Regions from separate parts of the Bacillus cereus group sp. Bce041 genome, predicted to be linked through region 2. Evidence: riboswitches for the same ligand, from Rfam matches in the RefSeq annotation. Region 2 holds a riboswitch; each other region holds the start of a gene.

Region 1 (2,204 bases), on a different contig from region 2:
CAACTGTTGCATCGCGTGAAGGTGAAACCTGGAGATTTCTTCTATGTGCCGAGTGGAACTGTTCATGCAATTGGTAAAGGGATTTTGATATTAGAAACGCAGCAAAACTCTGATACAACCTATAGATTGTATGATTATGATAGAAGAGATTCAGAAGGTAATTTACGTGATCTTCATCTTGAAAGCAGTATTGATGTAATAGAAACTCCATGTATTTCGAATCAGTTAACATTTAAAAATGAAAAAGTAGATGATTTGAGTATAACTAATTTTATTAAATGTCCGTATTTTTCAGTGGAAAAATGGGAGTTAGATGGATCAGCTAGTTTGGAACAACAAAAAGCCTTCCTTCTTGTTAGTGTAATACAGGGAGAAGGTGAGTTAATTAAAGAAGGTGAGCACTATTTCTTTAAAAAAGGAGACCACTTTATAATACCTAATTACTTTGGAGGATACGATTTGGTAGGTAACTCTATATGTATTGTTTCAAGTATATGATAAATTTTATAATTTTTATATAAAGATTATAGAAAATATTATTTAAACACAAATTAACCAGTTCCTGATTTTACGGATCTGGTTAATTTGTGTGAAGTGCATCAAATTTTGAGGAAGTGCTAGTGAACCGCATCATAAATAAATGACGTTTTGTATGTTCGATTTTTAAATAATACCTAAGGAGGAGTGGATTGCAGTTATAGTAATACTCCTTTTTTTGTATTTCTATAATAGATAATTTTTTTAAAAAACAGAATTGTCTTGACAGTTATTGAATGGATTGATAAGGTTATAAAAAAATATTTCTTATCCAGAGAGGTGGAGGGACTGGCCTTATGAAACCTCAGCAACAGGTCTGCTTAAGTAGACACTGTGCTAATTCCAGCGGGTGATAATCCTGATAGATGAGAGCTTCCGTTTTTATTTGTCAGTAGCGCCCTCTTTTTTAGAGTGCGTTTTTTGTTTTTTCTGGGTAATAACTAAAGGAGAGTAGAAATGGAGAACAAAAATGGGCAAGAATTTCAAAGGAAAATGCAAGCACGTCATTTAGTCATGCTATCACTTGGTGGGGTGATTGGAACGGGCTTATTCTTAAGTTCGGGTTACACTATTCAACAAGCTGGCCCATTTGGAACAATTCTATCCTATTTGGTTGGTGCGCTAGTGGTTTATCTAGTTATGCTATGTTTAGGAGAGCTTTCCGTACATATGCCTGAAACTGGCGCATTTCATAGTTATGCAGTTAAATACATTGGACCGGGTACAGGGTATACAGTAGCCTGGTTGTATTGGTTAACTTGGACTGTTGCTTTAGGTTCTGAATTTACAGCCGCAGGATTACTTATGAAGCGATGGTTTCCATCGATTAATGTTTGGGTATGGAGTGCTCTTTTTGCCATTTTGATCTTTGTATTAAATGTCCTGACTGTTAAATTTTTTGCCGAATCCGAATTTTGGTTTTCAACGATAAAGGTTATAGCTATTGCGATTTTTATTGTTTTAGGAGTAGCGGCAATGCTAGGGTTTCTTCCGATGACTCATTCAAAAGCTGCACCATTCTTTTCTAATTTTACAAGTGGAGGTTTATTTCCCCATGGTGCTACGGCCATTATGATGACCATGCTTGCGGTTAATTTTGCTTTTTCGGGAACAGAATTAATAGGTGTTGCAGCTGGAGAAACAGCGAACCCGGAAAAAATGATACCGAAGGCAATTCGAACTACTCTGTGGAGATTGATCATCTTTTTTGTAGGAACGATTGTTGTTTTATCTGCGTTATTGCCTATTTCCGATGCGGGGGTATTAGAGAGCCCTTTTGTTGCAGTTCTAGAACGAATTGGGGTGCCATATTCAGCTGACATAATGAATTTCGTTATCTTAACAGCCATTTTATCTGCGGCAAACTCAGGCCTTTATGCCTCTTCTAGAATGCTTTGGTCGCTTGCTAATAAGAATATGATATCCCCGATTTTTGGAAAAATGACGAAGCAAGGTGTTCCAATCAACGCCGTCATTTTCAGCATGGTGGGTGGAGCTTTGGCTTTGCTTTCGAGTATTGTGGCACCAGATACTGTCTATATCGTACTTGTTTCCATTTCCGGTCTAGCAGTAGTTGTAGTTTGGATGAGTATTAGTGCTTCGCAGTTCCTATTTCGCAGACAATTTTTGAAAGATGGAAATTCTGAGAAGGACTTGATTTATCGCAC
Region 2 (2,204 bases):
TAACAAATGAGATTGTAGTCCAATGACGTTATGATCTCTACACGTTAAATGCGTCAATACTGGGATATCATGCTTCGTTAATAACGCACCCATCGCCATATTAGAAACACGAGGCGATGCTAATGAATTATCTGCTAGAGTAATAGCATCTGCTCCCGCTCTTTTTAACGCTCTTGCTCCTTCAAAAAAACGCTGTGTATCTAACGTTTTCGGTGGATCTAATTCCACTACAACTGTCGTTTGTTTTTTCGCTTTCTCTGCTAGAGTGACGTGAGCCTTCGAACGTTTCTCATGCGTATGAACGACTTTCGGCCTTTGAATCGTGTCTTTTTCTATTACAGGGGTAATATTCGCAACAGCGCGCTTCATACTTTGAATATGTTCTGGAGTCGTACCACAACAACCACCCAATAACCGAATACCTTGCTCAATAAATCTCGGTGTCATCGCTTCAAAATAAGCTGGGCTTCCCTCATATACGTAACGTCCATCCACATAATTCGGGAGGCCTGCATTTGGGTATGCTGATAAATAGCCATTTTGAGGAATCGATATCATTTTGAAAGCTTCCGTCATATGAAGCGGCCCTAGTTGACAATTCAATCCAACAACATTTGCACCGTAATCTATAAGTTGCTTTAATATTTCATTGACATCATTTCCATTTTGAGTCGTACCTGCTTCATGTAACGCTAATTGCGCAACAATTGGAATATTCGTTTGCTTACGCAATACTTTAACGGCATGAAGTAATTCAAATTCATCGTAAAAAGTTTCTAATAGTAATCCATCAACCTGTTCTTCTAGTAAAGCCCCTGCCTGTTCAAGTAACATAAACTCTCTTTCCATATCAGTCGTTGTAACAGCTCCGATATGTTTCATACCACCAATTGTTCCTAAAATTGCATTTTTATCTGTCACAGATGCTTTCGCTAGTTTTACTGCCGCTCTATTAATTTCTGTAACTTGATTTTCTAAACCATACATACGTAATTTCGCCTCATTTGCTCCATACGTATTCGTTTGAATTACATCTGCTCCAGCAGCTACATATTGTTTATGAATCGATATAATTAAGTCTGGATCAGATACATTCAATTCTTCAAAGCTACTTTGCAAACCATGTGAATGCAATAACGTCCCAACCGCACCATCACCTATTACAATTCCTTTTGATAATAAATCTAGTAATTTCACGACTCTCCCTCATTTCTATCAATATAAAAACCCCCTCTTCACTTTGAAGAGGGGGACATAATCGTTCCTCCTCTTATTATGCAAAACATTCGTTTTGCAGGTATTAGCACCGTTTCAAACATTTCGTTTGAAGGTTGCCGGGTTTCACAGGGCCTTTCCCTCCACCGCTCTCAATAAGAGTTGTCTTTATTATTTTATTTATGTAGCTAAAAGGAAATGCGTTCCCCTTTTAACAATGTTTGTAAATTTTTTAATAAATTTAGCATGCACAAAAGTAAAAGTCAATGACACTTGCGGAAAAATAAAAATTATTTAAAATAAAGTTGCAATTCAGTTATATTTTATTGTAAAGTTAAAAACATAATAAAAATTTCATACGAACATTCTTATCTAGAGAGGTAGAGGGACTGGCCCTGTGACGCCTCAGCAACCATTAACATTTTGTTAATAAGGTGCTAATTCCAGCAAATTGTGAAAGATTTGACAGATGAGAAGAAGACTCTATTCAAACCGAAAGCCTTCTTCTTAGAAGGCTTTTTTTATTTTATATTCACTTAATGTTTCAATTTAAAAAGGAGGAATTTTCATATGTCAACAATCGAAACAAAACTAGCACAAATCGGAAATCGCAGTGAAACTACAACCGGAACGGTTAATCCACCAGTTTATTTCTCAACCGCTTATCGTCACGAAGGAATTGGTAAATCTACTGGCTTTGACTATTCACGAACTGGCAATCCAACTCGAGGTCTTTTAGAACAGGCGATCGCAGACTTAGAATATGGCGAACAAGGTTATGCCTGTAGTTCAGGGATGGCGGCTGTTCTCCTCGTCCTTTCTCTATTCCGCTCTGGAGACGAACTTATTGTATCTGAAGATTTATACGGGGGAACGTATCGATTATTTTCTGAGCATGAAAAAAAGTGGAATGTTCGATGTAGATACGTAAATACACAGTCTATTAAACAAATTGAGCAAGCTATCACAACTGAAACGAAGGCTATTTT
Region 3 (2,204 bases), on a different contig from region 2:
ACGTGTTAATACATTCATTAAATATTGAATACCACCATTATATTGGATTAATTCAACCATACCGCCAATTAATATAGCAAGTAATACTAACTCCATCATACCGCCCATTCCAGTCGTTACACTTTTAAAGAAACTTTCTAACGTGTAACTTCCATCTATAAGACCGATAACACCAGATAGTACAGTTCCACCAGTTAATACAATAAGTACATTCCAGCCAAGTAACGCTGTAATAAGTACTCCTGCGTACGGTAAAATCTTTATCCAATCAAAGCTATGTGCTTTAATCTGCGTGTCACTTCCTGAAGTAACTATTACTAATAGTACAATTGTAATAATAGCCGCTGGTAACACAATTAAAAAGTTCGTTTTAAACTTATCTTTCATTTCTGTTCCTTGTGAACGAACAGCTGCGATTGTTGTATCTGAAATAAATGATAAATTATCACCAAACATCGCTCCGCCAACAACAGTAGCCATTGCAAGCGCAATTGAGATATCAGTTTGACCACTAATACCTACAGCAATCGGCGCTAATGCTGCAATTGTTCCCATTGAAGTTCCCATCGCTAATGAAATAAATGCACCAATAACAAAGATTCCAGCTACGATAAATCCTGGCGGTAAAATAGTTAACGCTAAATTAACAGTTGAGTCTACTCCGCCCATTCCTTTAGCAGTTTCAGAAAATGCACCTGCAAGCACAAAAATTAATACCATAATCATGATATCCGGATTTCCTGCACCTTTAGCGAACCGCTCTACTTTCACATTAAAACTTTCTTTACGATTCATCACTAAAGCGACTCCTACAGCAATTGAAATCGCTACAAGTATTGGCAATTTATAGAAATCACCTGTAATAATTCCAGAACCAATAAATAGCGCCAAAAATATCCCAAGTGGTAATAAAGCTAAACCATTTCCTCTCGTTTCTTTCAAAGTACCATCTCTCCCTAGTTTCAACCTTTTTCTAATGAATAACAAAAGACCTCTTCCGATGAGAAGAGGTCTTATACATCTATAAGAAACGCTCTTCTCATCTTTCAAGCACATGCTTGCTGGATTTGGCACAGCACTCTGAAATCGAGTCCGCTGCCGAGGCATCGTAGGGCCAGTCCCTCCGCCTCTCTTTATAAGAAGGTTTCATATTTATTTTTTAATAATAATTTCTTCCCTAACTTTACTCGCTTACAAAACAAAAGTCAATTATTTTTTGTATAGATTTTTTTGGTAATTATACAAAAATTTGAATACAACAATCATTTTAACTTTTCGATTTCTTCTTCCAATATTGAAATCCAATAAAATTCACTATTTTTTATTGTTGCTAATATCCATTTCGTAGTGTACCAAGCTAGCTCATACTCTTCCTTCGTGACATCACCACTTTTATAAGCATCCTCTAGCTCCTCTTCATCTAATACATACACCTTACCGCTAGATAATAATACTACATCTAAATATAAATCATCAAAATACGGTAAACCACGATCGTCTATTTTATATTCTTTCGCCACATCGATATAATATTGCACTAATTTTTTCTGATCATCTAACATAGCGGTAATCGCAAAGTTTTTCCCGTCTATGAAATATTGAATCCACGTATACTGATCCGCTGCAATACAAAGTTCTTCACCATCATATTCTTTACAACTAGGCTCTCTCACCTTTTTTATATCCAGTATTCCGAGCATTCCCTCTTCCATTTGCTTAACCGTATAACTCTTTTCTATTAGTCTCTTCCACGAAGAACCGTCACCATATTTACGTTTCATTATGTCTACTCCTCTTCTATATACAGAAAAGCTCCCACATATTATGTGAGAGCTTGTTCATATTATAATTAAGCCGCTTGACCCTTTTCAGAAATCTCTTTTAAATAAGCTTGTCCTTTTTCAGCGTCATATTGACCTTCCCACTTAGACATAACTACAGCTGCTAAAGAGTTTCCTACAACGTTAACTGCTGTACGAGCCATATCTAAAATACGGTCAATACCAGCAATGAACGCTAAGCCTTCAGGTGGAATACCTACTGTACCAAGTGTCGCTAATAATACAACGAATGATACGCCCGGTACACCTGCGATACCTTTTGATGTAACCATTAATACAAGCAACAATGTAATTTGTTGTGTAATAGATAAATCAATACCGTACATTTGCGCTAAGAAAATAGCCGCAATTGCTTGATATAAA
Region 4 (2,204 bases), 490 kb from region 2:
CGTCCTGTTAAACCAGCATCACCTTGTGGTCCACCAATTACGAAGCGGCCAGTTGGGTTAATGAAGAATTTCGTTTCTCCATCCATTAATTCTGCTGGTACTACAGCTTTAATTACGTGCTCTTTTAAGTCGCGATCGATTTCTTCCCATGTAACATCTGGGTGATGTTGTGTAGAAATTACGATAGTATCAACACGTACTGGTTTACCATTTTCATCATACTCAACTGTAACTTGCGTTTTTCCATCCGGACGTAAGTATGATAATGTATCATCTTTACGTACTTCAGTTAAACGGCGAGCTAATTTGTGAGCAAGCGAGATTGGAAGTGGCATTAACTCTTGTGTTTCATTACATGCGAAACCAAACATTAAACCTTGGTCTCCTGCACCAATTGCCTCAATCTCAGCGTCAGTCATTTGACCTTCGCGTGCTTCTAGCGCTTGGTCAACACCCATAGCGATGTCAGCAGATTGCTCATCGATAGATGTTAAAACTGCACAAGTTTCTGCATCGAATCCGTATTTTGCGCGTGTGTAACCAATGCCTTGAATTGTTTCACGAACGATTTTTGGAATATCTACGTAAGTAGAAGTCGTAATTTCCCCCGCTACCAATACTAAACCAGTTGTTACAGTTGTTTCACAAGCTACACGTGCATTTGCGTCTTTTGATAAGATCGCATCTAAAATTGAATCAGAAATTTGGTCACAAATTTTATCTGGATGTCCTTCAGTTACAGACTCAGATGTGAACAGATGACGTTTTTTTGTCATGTGGTAAACCTCCCTACAGTAATTGTATATATTGTACGGAACTCATCCTTAATTTGCCACAAACTGCGACATACATTTATTCTCCCACACAAGCATACAGAAAAACCTTTCCTACTTTACATAGAGGAAAGGTTTAATTTGCTACTTGCATACTGCTTTTTGCCCTTCGCTCTTATCGTTCGAGACCTGTAGCCTCGCACAGGTTTTAGCACCTATTCACCTGTATTTACCACTACAAGTGAGGTTGCTGGGCTTCATCGGGCCTGTCCCTCCGCCAGCTCGGGATAAGAGAGTATCCGTCCCAACCTATACTAAAGAAATGATATTCATTTGTCAATTAATATTCACATTTTCCTGAAAGTTTTTCTCAATACGCCTGAAATGAAATATTAATAGGGAAATAATGCATTCACACAAACAAAAAGAAATAAATAGTATACATTATTTATATAATTGTGTTATACTCTTGTTGGGGATTACGAGAAATATTTCATTAAATGAAAAGGATGGTATATAAATATGAGTACTGTGAATGTCCAAATTGGTTTACACGAATTATTGAACGGAAGCAATGCACAGATTCAACTAAGTGTTCCGCAATTAGTGGAAAAAGTATTAATGCGAAATGAAGGGAAATTAACTTCGACTGGTGCCGTTTCTGCTTCAACTGGAAAATATACAGGACGTTCTCCTAAAGATAAATTTATTGTGAAAGAAGCATCGGTTGCTGACAAAATTGCTTGGGGAGCTGTGAACCAACCGATTTCTGAAGAACATTTTAATAAATTATATACTAAAGTTTTAGAATACTTAAAAGAAAAAGAAGAGTTATTCGTCTTCAAAGGATTTGCAGGCGCTGACCGCAATTACCGCCTACCAATTCAAGTTATTAACGAATATGCATGGCACAATTTATTTGTACATCAATTATTCATTCGTCCAACTGAAGAAGAATTAACAACTCATGAATCAGAGTTCACAATTGTTTCTGCACCGAATTTCAAAGCTGATCCAGCTGTTGACGGTACAAACTCTGAAGCATTCATTATGGTTTCATTCGAAAAACGTATCGTACTAATTGGTGGTACAGAATACGCTGGAGAAATGAAAAAATCAATCTTCTCTATTATGAACTTCTTATTACCTGAACAAGATATTCTTTCTATGCATTGCTCTGCAAACGTAGGTGAAGAAGGCGACGTAGCACTATTCTTCGGTTTATCTGGAACAGGTAAAACAACATTATCTGCTGATCCAAACCGTAAATTAATCGGTGATGATGAGCACGGTTGGTCTGATAACGGTGTATTCAATATTGAAGGCGGTTGCTACGCGAAATGTGTAAACCTTTCTCACGAGAAAGAACCACAAATTTTCGATGCAATCACATTTGGATCTGTTTTAGAAAACGTTATCATTAATGACCAA

Evidence for each region. Region 2 has a riboswitch for S-adenosylmethionine ahead of ACUN13_RS02700 (bifunctional homocysteine S-methyltransferase/methylenetetrahydrofolate reductase). Riboswitches for the same ligand answer to the same signal wherever they lie in the genome.
Region 1: another riboswitch for S-adenosylmethionine. It lies ahead of mmuP (S-methylmethionine permease); the one in region 2 lies ahead of ACUN13_RS02700 (bifunctional homocysteine S-methyltransferase/methylenetetrahydrofolate reductase).
Region 3: another riboswitch for S-adenosylmethionine. It lies ahead of ACUN13_RS08280 (Na+/H+ antiporter NhaC family protein); the one in region 2 lies ahead of ACUN13_RS02700 (bifunctional homocysteine S-methyltransferase/methylenetetrahydrofolate reductase).
Region 4: another riboswitch for S-adenosylmethionine. It lies ahead of metK (methionine adenosyltransferase); the one in region 2 lies ahead of ACUN13_RS02700 (bifunctional homocysteine S-methyltransferase/methylenetetrahydrofolate reductase).

What each region holds. Positions count from the first base shown of each region.
Region 1 covers NZ_JBQXON010000026.1:8,520-10,723, forward strand. Annotated here, with positions in the region: gene manA (mannose-6-phosphate isomerase, class I) at 1-498, shown strand, start outside; SAM riboswitch class I at 802-909, shown strand; gene mmuP (S-methylmethionine permease) at 994-2,204, shown strand, end outside.
Region 2 covers NZ_JBQXON010000001.1:513,238-515,441, forward strand. Annotated here, with positions in the region: gene ACUN13_RS02700 (bifunctional homocysteine S-methyltransferase/methylenetetrahydrofolate reductase) at 1-1,197, opposite strand, end outside; SAM riboswitch class I at 1,268-1,377, opposite strand; SAM riboswitch class I at 1,581-1,691, shown strand; gene metI (cystathionine gamma-synthase/O-acetylhomoserine thiolyase) at 1,786-2,204, shown strand, end outside.
Region 3 covers NZ_JBQXON010000002.1:452,612-454,815, forward strand. Annotated here, with positions in the region: gene ACUN13_RS08280 (Na+/H+ antiporter NhaC family protein) at 1-942, opposite strand, end outside; SAM riboswitch class I at 1,037-1,142, opposite strand; gene ACUN13_RS08285 (DUF402 domain-containing protein) at 1,263-1,781, opposite strand; gene gltP (glutamate/aspartate:proton symporter GltP) at 1,850-2,204, opposite strand, start outside.
Region 4 covers NZ_JBQXON010000001.1:1,004,569-1,006,772, forward strand. Annotated here, with positions in the region: gene metK (methionine adenosyltransferase) at 1-776, opposite strand, end outside; SAM riboswitch class I at 946-1,067, opposite strand; gene pckA (phosphoenolpyruvate carboxykinase (ATP)) at 1,296-2,204, shown strand, end outside.